DNA from 3 places in the Luteimonas fraxinea genome. Region 1 is predicted to be linked to each of the others. Evidence: predicted binding sites of a transcription regulator. Region 1 holds the regulator's gene; each other region holds the start of a gene.
What was found. Region 1 encodes HrcA, which represses chaperone genes, less so after heat shock. Its sites were predicted from a motif close to TTNGCACTCNNNNNNNNNGAGTGCNAA; they were not measured.
Positions count from the first base shown of each region.

Region 2: LU699_RS05100 (co-chaperone GroES) is a predicted target of HrcA. The motif match lies at 3,309-3,335, and genes of this name have one in related genera.
Region 3: rpoH (RNA polymerase sigma factor RpoH) is a predicted target of HrcA. The motif match lies at 2,480-2,506, and genes of this name have one in related genera.

Region 1 is NZ_CP089507.1:3,751,296-3,756,917, reverse strand. Features, by position in the region: gene LU699_RS17150 (four helix bundle protein) at 1-338, opposite strand, end outside; gene dnaK (molecular chaperone DnaK) at 419-2,335, opposite strand; gene grpE (nucleotide exchange factor GrpE) at 2,471-3,001, opposite strand; gene hrcA (heat-inducible transcriptional repressor HrcA) at 3,066-4,106, opposite strand; gene recN (DNA repair protein RecN) at 4,253-5,622, shown strand, end outside.
Region 2 is NZ_CP089507.1:1,157,663-1,163,284, reverse strand. Features, by position in the region: gene LU699_RS05110 (protein-disulfide reductase DsbD family protein) at 1-2,230, opposite strand, end outside; gene LU699_RS05105 (acyloxyacyl hydrolase) at 2,573-3,058, shown strand; gene LU699_RS05100 (co-chaperone GroES) at 3,382-3,672, shown strand; gene groL (chaperonin GroEL) at 3,769-5,409, shown strand.
Region 3 is NZ_CP089507.1:1,141,921-1,147,542, forward strand. Features, by position in the region: gene zupT (zinc transporter ZupT) at 35-844, shown strand; gene LU699_RS05035 (hypothetical protein) at 854-1,504, opposite strand; gene rpoH (RNA polymerase sigma factor RpoH) at 1,590-2,468, opposite strand; gene glnE (bifunctional [glutamate--ammonia ligase]-adenylyl-L-tyrosine phosphorylase/[glutamate--ammonia-ligase] adenylyltransferase) at 2,667-5,444, opposite strand.

The DNA of each region.
Region 1 (5,622 bases):
CGCGACCGGATGAAGCCAGCCAACAGCGCAAAGACGGTTTCGCATTGTCTCAGCGTTTCAGCCTGAGTACCGAACCCCAGGCGTTCCGAGAGCCTGAGCTGGGTGTCCAACTCCGCCAGCGATCCACGCGCGACATGCAGAAAGTGCAGCAACTCGCGATCGCTCGCACGGGCGCAGCCTTCCGCGATGTTGGACGGTACGCTCACCGCGGCACGCCGCAACTGCGATACCAGGCCAAAACGCTCGTCGTTGGGAAATGAAGCTGTCGCGGCGTAGATCTCGGTCGCGAGCACCATCGCCTCCTGCCAAACCTTCAAATCGTGATGCGGTCGTGCCATGTCAGCCTCCCTGCCGACGGCACGACGGGCGCATGGCGCCCGTCGTGCACTAACGCCTGACGCAGCTTCTGCTGACGCCCTTACTTCTTCTCGTCGTCCTTGACCTCGGTGAACTCGGCATCGACGACATCGTCGGACTTCGGCGCATCGCCCGAAGCCGCACCGGCGTCGCCCTGGCCCGCCGCGCCGGCGGCTGCGAACAGCTGCTGCGCGACTTCCTCGAGGTGCTTGGACTTGGCTTCGATCTGCGCCTTGTCGTCGCCCTTCATCGCGGTCTCGACCTCGGCGATCGCCGACTCCGCATTGCCGATCACGTCGCCCGGCACCTTGTCGCCGTTGTCCCTGATCGCGGTGCGCGTCGCGTGCACCAGCGCATCGGCCTGGTTGCGTGCGCCGACGAGTTCCTGGAACTTCTTGTCGTCTTCGCGATGCGCTTCGGCATCGGCGACCATCCGGGCGATCTCGTCGTCCGACAGACCCGAACCGGCCTTGATCTCGACCTTCTGTTCCTTGTTGGTCTTCTTGTCCTTGGCCGACACATGCAGGATGCCGTTGGCGTCGATGTCGAACGACACCTCGACCTGCGGCATGCCGCGCGGCGCGGCGTCGATGCCGGTGAGGTCGAAGCGGGCCAGCGACTTGTTGAAGCGGGCCTGCTCGCGCTCGCCCTGCAGCACGTGCACGGTCACGGCCGACTGGTTGTCGTCGGCGGTGGAGAACGTCTGCGAGGCCTTGGTCGGGATCGTGGTGTTCTTCTCGATGATCTTGGTGAACACACCGCCCAGGGTCTCGATGCCGAGGCTCAGCGGGGTCACGTCGAGCAGCAGCACGTCCTTGACGTCACCGGCCAGCACGCCGCCCTGCACCGCCGCGCCGATCGCCACGGCTTCGTCAGGGTTCACGTCCTTGCGCGGCTCCTTGCCGAAGAACTCGGCGACCGCCGCCTGCACCTTGGGCATGCGGGTCTGGCCACCGACGAGGATCACCTCGTTGATGTCGGACGCGCGCAGGCCTGCGTCGTTGAGCGCGGTGCGGCACGGCTCGATGGTCTTGCGCACAAGTTCCTCGACCAGCGACTCGAGCTTGGCGCGGGTCAGCTTGATGTTGAGGTGCTTCGGGCCCGATGCGTCGGCAGTGACGTACGGCAGGTTCACTTCGGTCTGCTGCGAGCTGGAGAGCTCGATCTTCGCGCGCTCGGCCGCATCCTTCAGACGCTGCAGCGCCAACGGATCCTTGCGCAGGTCGATGCCCTGGTCCTTGTTGAACTCGTCGACCAGGTAATCGATGACGCGGGCGTCGAAGTCTTCGCCGCCGAGGAAGGTGTCGCCGTTGGTGGCCAGCACTTCGAACTGCTTCTCGCCGTCGACTTCCGCGATCTCGATGATCGACACGTCGAAGGTGCCGCCGCCGAGGTCGTACACGGCGATCTTGCGGTCGCCGCCGGACTTGTCGAGGCCATAGGCCAGCGCGGCCGCGGTCGGCTCGTTGATGATGCGCTTGACGTCGAGACCGGCGATGCGGCCGGCGTCCTTGGTCGCCTGGCGCTGGCTGTCGTTGAAGTACGCCGGCACCGTGATCACGGCTTCGGTGACCTTCTCGCCCAGGTAATCCTCGGCAGTCTTCTTCATCTTCTCGAGGATGCGCGCGGAGACTTCCTGCGCGGACAGGCGCTTGCCGTCACTGGTCGACACCCAGGCGTCACCGTTGTCGTGCTCGAGGATCTTGTACGGCACCAGGCCGATGTCCTTCTGGACTTCGCCGTCCTTGAACTTGCGGCCGATCAGGCGCTTCACCGCGAAGAAGGTGTTGTGCGGATTGGTCACGGCCTGGCGCTTGGCCGACGCGCCCACCAGCACTTCGCCGTCCTTGGTGTAGGCGACGACCGACGGCGTCGTGCGATCGCCTTCGCTGTTCTCGATGACCTTGGCCTTGCCGCCGTCCATGATCGCCACGCACGAGTTCGTCGTGCCGAGGTCGATGCCGATGATCTTTGCCATTGCGCTGCTTCCTCTAAAAGGTATGTGTCTGGGTGACGGCCGGAACCGTCGATGACCGTGATCTGGGGACACGCAACACAGCGTTCAAGCGGTGTGACGCATCGGAATTCGCGATCGGGCCGGGGCCCGGGGCGTTCAGTCAGCCTTGGCGACGACGACCATGGCGGGCCGCAGCAGACGCTCGTTGAGCAGATAGCCCTTCTGGAACACCTGGGCGACTGCGCCCGGCGGCACGCCTGGCACATCGACAATGCTCATCGCCTGGTGCTGCTCAGGATTGAAGGGATCGCCCGGCGCTGGCGCCAGCGTGGCCAGACCGTTCGACTCGGTCGCCTTGGTCAGCTCGCGCAGGGTGAGCTCGACGCCGCTGCGCAGCGGATCGGTATCGGAGGCATTGGCGAGGCCGGCTTCCAGTGCATCGAACACCGGCACGAGCGCGGCCAATAGGCGTTCGTTGGCGAAGCGGCGCGCGCTCTCGACCTCACGGGCCAGACGCTTGCGCTGGTTCTCGAGATCGGCGCGTTCGAGCAGGACCTGCGCGCGGAGCTGCTCGAGCTCGCCGCTGAGGCGCTCGACCTGGTCGGCCAGTTGCTGCTCGACCGAGGCCGCTTCCGGGCCATCGGTCTCGTGGGAATCGGGGGACTGCGAATCGTGCTGCTGGGTCATGTCGGGTTCCGGGGCGGTCGTCTGGCCGCCAACGGCACCAGCTATGGGGCCGCCCGCCGGCGATTCAAGGTTCAGGATGCAGCGCGGCGCCGAGCACGGCGGCGGTCGCCTGCACCACCGGGATGACCCGCTCGTAGGCCATCCGCGTCGGGCCGATCACGCCGAGCACGCCCAGCGTGCGGCCGCCGGCGCCATAGGGCGCGGTCACCAGCGACATGCCTTCCAGCGGCGCCAGCCCGGTTTCCTCACCGATGAAGATGCGCACGCCCGGCGCGCGGATCGTGCGCTCGAGCAGTTGCAGGATCTCGCGCTTGCGCGCGAAGGCCTCGAACAGTTCCCGGAGGCGGTCGAGATCCGACAGATCCTGCACGCCGATCAGCCGGTTCTGCCCGGCCAGCAGCATGTCGTCGTCGCCCGGCACCAGCGCCTGTTCGGCGAGTTCCATGGTCTGCGACAGCAGCGCTTCCATCTCGTCGCGGGCATTGCGCAGTTCGTCGACCAGCGCGGCACGGATGTCGCCCAGCGGGCGTCCGGCGTACTGCTGGTTGAGATAGTTGGCGACGCGTTCCAGCTCCGCAGGCTCGAAGCTGCGCCGCGTCTGGATGATGCGGTTCTGCACTTCGTGGTCGGCGAAGATGATGATCGCCATGACCCGCTGACCATCAAGCGCCACGAAATCGATGTGCCGGAATGCCAGCTGCTCGCGCCGCGGCACCGAGACGACGCCGACGAAATGGGTCATCGCCGAGACCAGTTCCGACGCGCTGCCGAGCAGCGACTGCTGCCCGCCACCGCCCAGTTCCCCGCGCAGCCGCTCCATCTCCTGCGCGCGCAGCGGCTTGACCTGCAGCAACGAGTCGACGAACACGCGGTAGCCCTGCGCGGTCGGTACGCGTCCGGCGGATGTGTGCGGCGAGGCCAGCAGGCCGGCATCTTCCAGATCCGACAGGATGTTGCGGATCGTCGCCGCGCTGACATCAAGGCCCGCATGTCGGGCCAAAGTCTGCGATCCGACCGGCCCGCCGTCCTGGATATGCCGCGAGATCAACGTGCGCAGCAGCTGTCTGGCGCGCGGATCGAGCGGATGGCGGGGATCGGATGACATGCGGGCGGTATACGGTGCACCTGTGGGCGATGCAAGCGCTGCATTCTCCGGCTGTGAGACGGACGCACTGTATTCAGCGCACCGTCGAATGCCGATCCACTCGCCGAACTACTCGTCCGCAACGCGCCAAGGCACAATCCGCACCCATGCTGACTCATCTCGCCATCCGCAATTTCGCCGTCGCCAGCCAGTCGGATCTGGAGTTCGGCGCAGGCCTGACCGTCATCTCCGGCGAAACCGGTGCCGGCAAGTCCTTGCTGGTCGACGCGCTCGGTTTTCTGTCGGGCCAGCGCGCCGACAGCGGCATCGTGCGCCATGGCGCCGAGCGCGCCGAACTGCATGCCGAGTTCGCACTCGACGATGCGGCGCCTGCGCTGCGCTGGCTGCGCGAGCACGAACTCGATGATGGTGAAACCTGCCAGTTGCGCCGCACGCTGCGCGCCGATGGCGGCTCACGCGCCTGGATCAACGGACGGCCGGCGACGATCACCCAGCTCGGCGAACTGGCCGGGCATCTGGTCGAGATTCACGGCCAGCACGAACACCAGGCGCTGCTCGCTCGCGGCAGCCAGCTCGCGCTGCTCGATGCGCAGGCCGGCAATGGTCCGCTGCTCGCCGACGTGCGTGCGACCGCGCAAGCCTGGCGCGCATTGCACGACGAGCGCGACGCGCTGGTCGGCATCGGCGATGTCGCCGAGCGGCGCGACTGGCTGCGTCATCAGCTCGACGAACTCGAAGGCGAATCGCTCGCCGCCGACGCGGTGGCCGACCTGTTCGCGAGCCATCGCCGGCACGCGAACGCGGCTGGCCTGATCCAGACCTGCGACACGGCACTCGAGCGCATGCGCGGCGATGACGATCTCGGCCTGCCACAAGCGCTGCAGACGCTGCGCCACGATCTGGCGCGGATGCGTGCGCACGAGCCGCGGCTGGGCGACGTCGACGCGATGCTCGACGCCGCCGCAATCCAGCTCGACGAGGCGACGCTGCTGCTGGGTCAGGTCCGCGACGATCTCGATATCGATCCCGAACAACTGGAGACGCTGGAACAGCGCCTCGGCCGGCTGCACGAACTCGCGCGCAAGCATCGCGTGACGCCGGAAGAACTCATCGACGTGCAGACGCGCCTCGCAGGCGAGCTCGATCAACTCGACGGGGCTGGCGAACGCCTCAAGCAACTCGACGGCGAGATCGAAGCCGCGATGGGCCGCTGGCGCACCGCCGCCGACCGTCTCGGCGCGGCACGCCGCAAGGCGGCCAAGGCGCTGTCGGGCGCGACCACCGCGCTGATTCACGAACTCGGCATGGGCGGCGGCGTGTTCGAAGTCGTGATCGAACCCGTCGAGGCGACGCGGCCCGATCCGCAGGGCGCCGAGCGCGTGGAATTCATGGTGTCAGCCAATGCCGGCCAGCCGCCGCGCCCGCTACGCAAGGTTGCGTCGGGTGGCGAACTGTCACGCATTTCGCTGGCGATCGAAGTCGCCGCGCTCGGTCACGATGCCGTGCCGACGATGGT
Region 2 (5,622 bases), 1.4 Mb from region 1:
TCGCGCCGGCATCGGCCATCGCGGTCTTGAACGTGGCGCCTGACAGCACCCGGCGCTCGTTGGCCTTGCAGGTCACGCACCAGTCGGCGGTCATGTTGACGAACACCGGCGTGCCGGCGGCGCGCAAGGCGGCCAGGCGCTGCGCGGAGTAGGCGACGTGCGTGCCGCTTTCGCTGGCAGCGGTGTTCGCCGTCGCCGGCGTCGTGAGCCGTCCGACAGCGATCACCGGCAGCAAGGCTACCAGTGCGAGCGCCAACGCGAGTCCGCGATGCAGCACATGGCCGGTCCAGCGGCGACGTTCGAACCACCACAGCGCCAGCGCGAGCACGGTCATGCCGCCGACCAGCAGCGCCATCGCATCGACGCCGCGCTGCTTGCCGAGCACCCACGCCAGCCACAGCGCGGTCAGATACATCGGGAATGCCAGCACCTGCTTCAGCGTTTCCATCCACGCGCCGGGCTTCGGCAGGCGATCGGCCAACGCGGGCACCAGACCGATCAGCAGGAACGGCAGGGCGAGTCCCAGGCCCAGCATCAGGAACACCGCCAGCGCCATCGGCGTCGACGCGGTGAACGCGTAGGCGAGCGCGCCGCCCATGAAGGGCGCGATGCAGGGGCTGGCGACCACGCAGGCCAGCACGCCGGTGAAGAAGTCGCCGACCGGGCCGGTGCGTCCCGCCAGCGCGTGGCCGACGTTGCCGATGCGCCCGCCGAGGCTGAAGACGCCCGACAGGCTCAGACCGACCGCGAACATCAGATAGGCGAGCGCCGCGACGAACCACGGTTGCTGCAACTGGAAGCCCCAGCCCATTGCCTGGCCCGCGGCGCGCAGGGCGATCGCGAGCAGGCCGACCAGCGCGAACGCGACCAGCACGCCGGCCGTGTACCAGAGCGCATGCGAGCGTGCGGCCGCGCGGCTGCCGCCACTCTTCGCAATGCCCAGCACCTTCAGCGACAGGATCGGCAGCACGCAGGGCATCAGGTTCAACAGCACGCCGCCGAGCAGCGCCAGGCCGAGGGCGGCGAACAGGCCGATCGAGTCGGCGCCAGGCGGGCGCGTGCGCGATGCGTTGTCGGCGCTGGCGTCGGGGGTGTCGGCATCGGGAGTCGGTCCGCTCGACGCGTCGGTGTCGCCGGTCGCGACAGGCGACGGGCTTTCGAGCGTTGAGGTGTCGTCCGTATCGGCAGTCGCGTCCGTCGTAACGGCGTCGCCAGTCGATGCGGCGCCCGCCAACGCAGCCGCGGCTTCGGCCACCGTCTGAGCACGGCCCGCCGGCAAAGCGACGCGCACGGTGCGGGTCATCGGCGGATAGCAGATGCCCTCGTCCTGGCAGCCCTGGAATGTCGCAACGACCTCGACCTGTGCGGCCTCGGCCGTCGTGCGCACCAGCGGCAGCGGCACGTCGACCTGGTCGAAATAGACGGTGACGTCGCCGAAGTGCGCGTCGTGATGCGCCTGTCCGGCCGGCCAGCGCGGTGCGCCGGCGCGGATGCCCTCGGCGCCGCGGACCTCGAAGCGGTTGCGGTCGCGATAGAGGTAATAGCCCTTGGCCGGGGTGAAGCGCAGCAGGATGGTGTCGCCGTCGCCCGCGATGGCCTCGAACGCGAACGCGCGCTCTGGTGGCAGCGCATCGTTCGCACCGGTGAGCGTAGGAGCGCGGCCGGCGCCGTTGCCGCCGAGCGCCTGGCCGAAGGCGGCGAAGCCCGAATCGCTCGCGGCTGGCGCGTGCGCAGCACCCGCAGCGCCACGCGGCAACGCGACCTGCAGCATGCGCGTCTGCGGCGGATAGCAGATGCCCGCATCCGCGCAGCCCTGGTATTTCACTTCGACCTGCATCGTGTCGACGCCGTCGGCCGCCGCGCCGGTCAGCACGCCGGTGACCCGGCCGCGATAGGTCTCGACTTCGCCGAAGAATTCGTCGGTGTGCTTGCGGCCGGACGGCAACTGCAGCGGATTGGTCTTGAAGCCGCGTTCGACCCGCGCGCCCATGCGATGGCGATACAGGTAATAGCCGTCGGCGATGGCCCAGCGGATCTCGATCCGGTCCGGCGCCACCGCCTCGGCCGAGACCTTCAACGCTTCATCGACCGGCAACACATCGTCGAAACCGATGCCCTGCGCCCAGGCCGGCAGGCCGGCGAACAGCAGCATGCAGGCCATCAGCCACACGGCGAAGGAGCTGGGCCGGCGATCGCGGCCGGATATGACATCGGAGGAGGGCGCACGCATCGCGGCAGTATCGCAGGCCGTCACGGCCGATGCCCGAACGCAGGTTCAGCGCCCACCCCTCCCGCGGAGGGTGTCGGCGTGACCGCATCGGCGGTCTCGATTGCACGCACGCCCTGCGGTCGGTTTCCTGCGGGCGGCGTCTTGGCAGGGGACTGAAGCAGATCGAGCCCCCAGCGCCCTGCACGGCGTCTCCACGCGTCCGCCTCCACGCTGACGCGCCGCCGTGCGGACGCAGCATCCCGCCAGTGGGAGAAAGATGTCGCACGCATTACTGAACCGGTCGGTATAATTACTGATCTTCCCCAGACCAGCCGAATCGCCTGGCGATTCCCACAGAGTTCGATGCGCCCGATCATCTCTTTCCTTGCCGCAGCCGTTCTGGCTTGCGCTGCATTTCCCGCCGCCGCCCAGAGCGCCCCTGTCGATATCGGCATCGGTGCGTCCGCGACCCGCGAAAACGAAACCACCTTCGTCGCCAGCGTGGCCTGGCTGCCGGAATGGCGCCGCACGCAAAACGGTGTGCTGCGCTGGGATGTCGGCGCGGTCTACGTGCGTGGCCGCGACAACACGCGGTTCGATCTGTCCGAAGACGCTGGCGTGTTCCATGGCGGTGCCCGCTACGAGCGCAACAACGGGTTCGTCGCCGGTTTCGGTGTCGGCGTGCAGGCCGGGCGCACCAGTGCGCTGTCGGGCAATCCGCAGTTCGTCAGCACGGTCGGCTGGCGCTGGGAGCGCTTCTCGCTGCTGGCCCGGCACATCTCCAACGCCAGCATTAAGCAGCCGAACGACGGCGAGACGATGCTGCTCGCGGCGTGGCGCTTCCGCTGACGGCGGACTGACACCGCTCGCCTGATCCCGGCTTGCGTCCGATCAGGCGGCGACGTCTATACACCTCTGCACCTCAAGCGCCGCCGGCCTGCGGGTCGGTCGGCGGTCGCGATGTGTCCGCGTGTCTGCCGTCCTGGCGACCGCGCGCGCACCAGCGGACGGAAATTTTTCACGCCCGCCCTTGCATTCCGTTTCCCCGTGCCCATCTCCGGTCCCGTCCTGGTTCTACCGGGTGCGTGCGCCGCGGTTTCTGGCAGTCGCCCTATGCGAGTGCTAGAATTGGCGACCGATTTCTTTCCAATCAATTACTTAGCGAGGCTGTAATGAGCAACCTGAAGCCGCTTTACGACCGCATCGTGGTCAAGCCTGTCGAGGCCGAAGAGAAGAGCGCCGGCGGCATCCTGATTCCGGACAACGCCAAGGAAAAGCCCACCAAGGGTGAAGTCGTCGCCGTCGGCGAAGGCAAGGCCCTGGACAACGGCAGCGTGCGCGCGCCGAAGATCAAGGTCGGCGACATCGTGATCTACGGTCAGTACGCCGGCAGCGCCTACAAGGCCGACGGCATCGAATACAAGATCGTCAAGGAAGACGACGTCCTCGCGATCGTCGGCTGATCCGCAGCGGACGCACCGCGTCCGCGCGATCCCGCGATCGACCCGGCGGGCACCGCCCGCCCTTCAATCCCCTTTCATTTCTGAGGTAATACCGCAATGGCTGCGAAGGAAATCCGCTTCGGCGAAGACGCACGTTCCAAGATGGTGCGTGGTGTGAACATTCTCGCCAATGCCGTCAAGGCAACCCTGGGCCCGAAGGGCCGCAACGTCGTGCTCGAGAAGAGCTTCGGCGCGCCGACGATCACCAAGGACGGCGTGTCCGTCGCGAAGGAAATCGAGCTGGCCGACAAGTTCGAGAACATGGGCGCGCAGATGGTGAAGGAAGTCGCGTCCAAAACCTCCGACAACGCCGGTGACGGCACCACCACTGCGACCGTGCTGGCGCAGGCGCTGATCCGCGAAGGTTCGAAGGCCGTCGCGGCCGGCATGAACCCGATGGACCTCAAGCGCGGTATCGACCAGGCCGTCAAGGCTGCCGTCGCCGAACTGAAGAGCCTGTCCAAGCCGACGGCTGACGACAAGGCGATCGCGCAGGTCGGCACGATCTCCGCCAACTCGGACGAGTCGATCGGCACGATCATCGCCGACGCGATGAAGAAGGTCGGCAAGGAAGGCGTGATCACCGTTGAAGAAGGCTCGGGCCTGGACAACGAACTCGACGTCGTCGAGGGCATGCAGTTCGACCGCGGCTACCTGTCGCCGTACTTCGTCAACAACCAGCAGTCGATGTCGGCCGAGCTGGATGACCCCTTCATCCTGCTGTACGACAAGAAGATCTCGAACGTCCGTGACCTGCTGCCCGTCCTCGAAGGCGTGGCCAAGGCCGGCAAGCCGCTGCTGATCGTCGCCGAGGAAGTCGAAGGCGAAGCGCTGGCGACCCTGGTCGTCAACACGATCCGCGGCATCGTCAAGGTCTGCGCCGTCAAGGCACCGGGCTTCGGTGACCGTCGCAAGGCGATGCTCGAAGACATGGCCACCCTGACCGGCGGCACCGTGATCTCCGAGGAAGTCGGCCTGACGCTCGAGAAGGCGACCATCGCCGACCTCGGCCGCGCCAAGAAGATCCAGGTCTCGAAGGAGAACACCACGATCATCGACGGCGCCGGCGAAACCGGTGGCATCGAAGCCCGCATCAAGCAGATCAAGGCGCAGATCGAGGACACCTCGTCCGATTACGACCGCGAGAAGCTGCAGGAGCGCGTGGCCAAGCTGGCCGGCGGCGTTGCGGTAATCAAGGTCGGCGCATCGACCGAGATCGAGATGAAGGAAAAGAAGGCCCGCGTCGAAGACGCCCTGCACGCCACGCGCGCAGCGGTCGAAGAAGGCGTGGTCCCCGGTGGTGGCGTGGCGCTGGTGCGCGCGCTGCAGGCGATCGGCGAGCTCAAGGGCGCGAACGAAGACCAGAACCACGGCATCATCATCGCCCTGCGCGCGATGGAAGCGCCGCTGCGCGAGATCGTCACCAACTGCGGTGAAGAGCCGAGCGTCGTGCTCAACAAGGTTAAGGACGGCACCGGCAATTACGGCTACAACGCCGCGACCGGCGAGTACGGCGACATGATCGCGTTCGGCATCCTGGACCCCACCAAGGTCACCCGTTCGGCCCTGCAGAACGCGGCCTCGATCGCCGGTCTGATGATCACGACCGAAGCGATGGTCGCCGAGCTGCCGAAGAAGGAAGAGCCGGCGATGCCGGGCGGCGGCGGCATGGGCGGCATGGGCGGCATGGATTTCTGATCCAGCCCCATCCGCTGCACCGTTGACGAAAAACCCCGCCGCGAGGCGGGGTTTTTTTCCGTCTGGACGTTCTCGTGATTCCCGGGCGCCCGGATCGCTGGATCCTGTAATGTGACGTGTATCACCTTATGGTGAGATGGCAGGGCGGGTGCGCGGGGTGGCATACCGGCACGATCGCGGCGCGGATTCTTTCGGAACAGGGACTGGACGATG
Region 3 (5,622 bases), 1.4 Mb from region 1:
AGTCGCTCCCCCCACACGTTCCGGCGTTCCGCGCATGCTCGAAATCTCGACCCACAACTTCTGGATCGCGCTCGCGGTCACCACCGCGGCTGGCCTCGCCACAGGCCTCGGCAGCCTGCTGGTGCTGTTCTCCAAGCAGCCGAACGCGCGCCTGCTGTCGTTCGGCCTGGCCTTCGCCGCCGGCGCGATGGTCTACGTGTCGCTGACCGAGATCCTCGACAAGTCGATCCTCGCCTTCACCAACGCCTACGGTCCGCAGCTCGGCTTCACCTGGGGCACGCTGTCGTTCCTCGGCGGCGTGCTCTTCATCGTCACCATCGACCGGCTGGTGCCCAACCCGCACGAGCGTCTGGAAGTCGACGATCCCTACTTCCGCGAGCACAACACCAGCTACATCAAGCGCGTCGGCCTGCTGACCGCCGTCGCGATCACCGCGCACAACTTTCCCGAAGGTCTGGCGACGTTCTTCGCGACGCTCGAGAATCCGGGCGTCGGCATGCCACTCGCCTTTGCGATCGCGATCCACAACATTCCCGAAGGCATCGCGATCGCGGTGCCGGTGTACTTCGCCACCAACAACAAGCTCTACGCCTTCCTCGCCTGCCTGCTGTCGGGCCTGGCCGAACCCATCGGCGCGCTCATCGGCTATGCCGTGCTGCGCCCCTTCCTGTCCGAACCGGTGTTCGGCGTCGTGTTCGGCCTGATCGCCGGCGTCATGGTCTTCCTCGCCCTCGACGAACTGCTGCCCGCGGCCAAGCGCTACGCCAAGGGTCACGAAACGGTGTACGGCCTGGTCTCGGGCATGGCCGCGCTGGCGATCAGCCTGGTGCTGTTCAAGTGGTGACCGATCCGGTCATCGCGTGGTTACGCTGGCGCTGACAATATGATCGCGGCGCAGGACTAGGACGCCCTTCTGCATCAGATAGGCGCAAGCTGAGTCATCGCAGACGATCAATGGCCCCACGCGAACGCTCGCACCGTTGTCCAAACGCAACGCCGCTCTAGAAACGCCATCGAAGTTCGCGATGACACTCTCGGCACGTGATTTCCCAAGCTTCTCGGCGCCGGCCAGAGCCAGCAGAACTGCTCCGAAGGCGATCGATACTGCTGGTAGTACGGTCGCGATTCTATCCAGCGTGTTCAACGCAGGGATCTTCAGCGAACGATGGCGCTTTCTGGGAACCTGCCTCGATGCACGGATGCTTGCGATTCGCCTCGCCCGCCATCTGATCTGAATCCGCGCCATTTTTCCGATCACGAGCCACAGGATCAGCAAGACTAGACCGGCATACAGGACTGCGATTCCCCACAAGAGGTATTTAGCACCTCCTGTCAGTCCCGCATGAAAGCCGAAGAACATCAGCGCTTCGCCGCTCTTCTGAAACTGCTCGGCGCTCAACCCGAAGGTCGCCAAGTAGCTCTGCCGGTAATAGTGGCCGCCTGCATAGAGCAGTCCTGTGCCAAGCGTCAGGACCACCGCAGCGTCCAGCCATTTCGATCTCATGCCTACCTCCTTGTAAGAACTAGAGATTCAAACAGAAACGGCCCGCTTGCGCGGGCCGTTTCACATGTCGCATTCGAGCCGAAGATCAGGCCGCGAACAGCGCCTTCATCTTCTTCAGCGCGTTGGCTTCGACCTGGCGGATGCGTTCGGCGGACACGCCGTACTCGTCAGCCAGTTCCTGCAACGTCACCTTGTGCTCGTCGTCGAGCCAGCGGCGGCTGATGATGTCGCGCGAACGCGCATCCAGCGTGGCCATGCCTTCGCGCAGCAGATCCAGCTTGCTGCCCTCGCTGTCGCGACGCTCATAGGCCTGCGCGGGATCTTCATCCTGTGCGACGAGGTAGGCGACCGGCGCCGGCGGCGCGTTGTCGTCGTCCTCGCCTGCGGGCGCGTCGAAACCGATGTCGCGACCGGACAGGCGCGACTCCATCTCGAGCACTTCGCGCTCGGACACGTTGAGATCGGCAGCAACCGCACGGACCTCGCTCGCGTTGAGCCAGCCCAGACGCTTCTTGCTCTTGCGCAGGTTGAAGAACAGCTTGCGCTGCGCCTTGGTCGTCGCGACCTTCACGATGCGCCAGTTCTTCAGGATGAACTCGTGCATCTCGGCACGGATCCAGTGCACGGCAAAGCTCACCAGGCGCACGCCCACGTCGGGGTCGAAACGCTTGACCGCCTTCATCAGGCCGATATTGCCTTCCTGGATCAGATCGCCCAGCGGCAGGCCGTAGCCGTTGTAGCCACGGGCCACGTGCACGACGAAGCGCAGGTGCGAATGCACCAGCTCGCGTGCGGCGTCGAGATCGTCGTCGTCGCGGTAGCGCTGCGCCAGCGCCTGCTCATCTTCGACCGACAGCACCGGGATCTGGTGCACGGCGCCGATGTAGGCATCCAGCGAACCCAGCGGGTTGAGGGTCGGGAGGCTGTTGGCAACCAGGGCGTGGGACATGGTCTGCGTGCTCATGGGGAGGGATGTTAGCAGTCGATACCTATGACTGCTAAGACGCACAGGAGTTCCCGAGTGTTCCATTCACAGAACGAATTCGGAAATTTCGTTGACTCATACTCACGTTCGGGACTATCACTGCTCCCGGCCGTCACTGTGCATCCTGGAATCGAGTCTGCGGCGCCGCCCGGCAACCTCGCATGAAAACCATCGCATTCAGGTCCAACCCGCAGCGCAACGGATCGTCTCGCGTGCGGATTCCAGCTCGGGCGTCTCGACCACGATCCGGGTCCGGCGGTCGAGCGTGCAGTCCAGCCCGAGTTCCAGCAGCGTGGCGTGAGCCGCCCGCAGCCCGGCGCTGGTGCCCGCATCGAGCAGGCCTTCTGCACCCGCCGCTTCCAGCAGCAGCGGCGTCGCGCGCGGCGCGAGCAAGGCAGGCCGCGTCGCCGCCTCGCGCAGCACCAGCCACTGCAGCAGGAATTCCAGATCGACCAGACCGCCCGCGCCCTGCTTCAGATCGAAACGGTCGCCTGCGCTGCGGTCCAGCTCGGCGCGCATGCGCCGGCGCATCGACAGCACGTCCTCGTGCAGCTTCGCCGGATCGCGCGGGGTCGCCAGGATGTCGCGGCGCACGTCTTCGAACGCGGCAGCCATATCGTCATGCCCGGCCACGAAGCGCGCGCGCACCAGCGCCTGGTGTTCCCAGGTCCAGGCCCGCTCGCGCTGGTATTCGGCGTAGCTGGCCAGCGACGAGACCAGCAGCCCCTTGCCGCCGTCCGGGCGCAGGCGCACGTCGACGTCGTAAAGACGGCCGCCGCCGGTGACGGTGCCCAGCAGCGCGACGATCTTCTGCCCCAGCCGCGCGGCCCAGCGCTGTGCATCGAGCGGACGCGCGCCGGTGGATTGCGCATCGGCGGGCGCGTCGTAAAGGAATACAAGGTCGAGATCGGAACCGAAGCCGAGTTCTTCGCCGCCGAGGCTGCCGTAGCCGATCACCGCGAACCGCGCGTCAGGCAGCGCGCCATGCGTGGATTCGAGATCGCGCATCGCCAGCGCCAGCACGGTGTCGACCACCGCGTCGGCCAGCCACGCGAGCTGGCGTGTGGCGTCCTGTCCGGACTGGCGCCCATCGAGCGTCGCGAGCGCGATGCGGAAGCTCAGCTGCTGGCGGGTCTCGTTGAGATCCAGCAGGCCGGCTTCGAGATCCGGCTGCCGCAACGCGCGCGCGCAGGCCTGGGCCATCTCGCCACGCTGCAGCAGCGGTCCTTCATCGCGCGTGTCGAGCAGTTCGTCGAGGAGCAACGGATGCGCGGCGAGCCGTTCGGCGAGAAACGCGCTGCGCGTGACCACATCGACCAGACGCGCCAGCGCCGCCGGGCGTTCGTCGAGCAGGGCCAGATAACTCGCGCGCCGCAGGATGTTGTGAAGCAATGCGAGCAGCCGGCGGATCGCCTGCAGCGGACGGTCCGCGGGCGCGGACGCCTGCAGCAGTACCGGCATGAGCCTGTCCAGTCGCGTGCGCGCGCTGTCGGACAGATCGCGCACGCTCGGGGAACGCGCGAAATCGCGCATCGCCGCGTCGACTTCAGTGCTGTCATTGAAACCCGTGGCTTCGAGCACCGCGCGCTCGCCGCCCTCGGGCAGCGCACGCCAGTAGCCAGCGAGATCGTCATCCGTCTCGACCGCCCGCTGCTGGCTACGCACGGCAAACAGCGCATCGAACTCCTGCGCGACCGACGCGCGCACAGCGCGCAGTGCATCGACGAGCGCGTCCCAGTCGGCATATCCGATTCCGCGCGCGATCCGCAGACGGTCCAGCGGATCGGCAGGCAACATGTGCGTCTGCGCATCGCGAAGCATCTGCAGCCGGTTCTCCAACTGGCGCAGGAATCGATACGCGCGTTGCAGCAACGCCAGCGTCTCCGCATCGATCTGCGCATGCGCGTGCAAGGCCTCGAGCGTCGGCAACAGACGCCGGTCGCGCAGCGCCGGCTCGCGGCCGCCGCGGATCAGCTGCAAGGCCTGGGCGAGAAATTCGATTTCGCGGATGCCGCCATCGCCGCGCTTGATGTCGTCGGATAATTCCTTGCGCGCGACCTCGGCCGCGATCATCGCCTTCATCTGCCGCAGGCCGTCGAGCGCGCCGTAGTCGAGATAGCGGCGGTAGATGAAAGGCCGCAGCTGCGACAGGAACCGCTCGCCGGCCTGGATGTCGCCGGCAACGGGCCGCGCCTTCTGCCAGGCATAGCGTTCCCAGTCGCGGCCCTCGTGCTGGAAGTACTGCTCCATCGCCGCGAAGCTCAGCGCGATACGGCCGGCACTGCCGAACGGACGCAGCCGCAGATCGACGCGATGGCTGAAACCGTCGGCGGTGTTCTCGTCGAGCAGCTTCGCGAGCTGCTGGCCCAGCCGGGTGAAGTAGTCCTCGGCAGCGAGTGCGCGCGCGCCATCACTCTCGCCCGCGGTCGCGAAGCCGTAGATCAGATCGATGTCGGAACTGAAATTGAGTTCGCCGCCGCCGAGCTTGCCGAGGCCGAACACGACCAGACGCACGACATTCCCGTCGGCATCGCGCACCTGGCCGTAGCGCTGGGCGAACTCCGCTTCCAGCGCGTCGAGCGCGAGCGTCAGGCAGGTTTCCGCCAGCGCCGTGCTGCCAGCCAGCGTGGCGTCGACATCGTCGAGACCGTGCACGTCACGCCACACCAGTCGCGCCGAACACGCGGTGCGATAGCGACGCAGCAACGCCGGCCATTCGCTGCGGTTGCCGGCGTCGAGTGCGGGTGGCGCGATGCCGTGTTGCGCGCTGTCTTTCAGGAGTTGCGCGAGCGCGTCCGGCTGACGCTGCAAGACGTCGAGCGCGAAATCGCTGGCGAGCGCGACCGGGCGGATGCGCGCGATGGCATCGGCATCGTTGCGGGTGGTATCCGGCAGTCGCGCGATCAGGCGGTCGATCTGGGCGTCGAGTTCGGGCGGCAACGGGGCGTCAGGCATCCGCGGATTGTCGCATCGCGATGCGGGTATCGCGCCCGGACGCGTGGCGTTGCGGCATGCCCTGCAGAAACGTCAGGCAAAAAAAAGCCCGCGACCGGTAAACCGGTTGCGGGCCTTGCTCCCTCCCCCACGTCGGGTGCAGGGCGATAGTGAAAGAGTCGTTACCGCTTTGCACGCT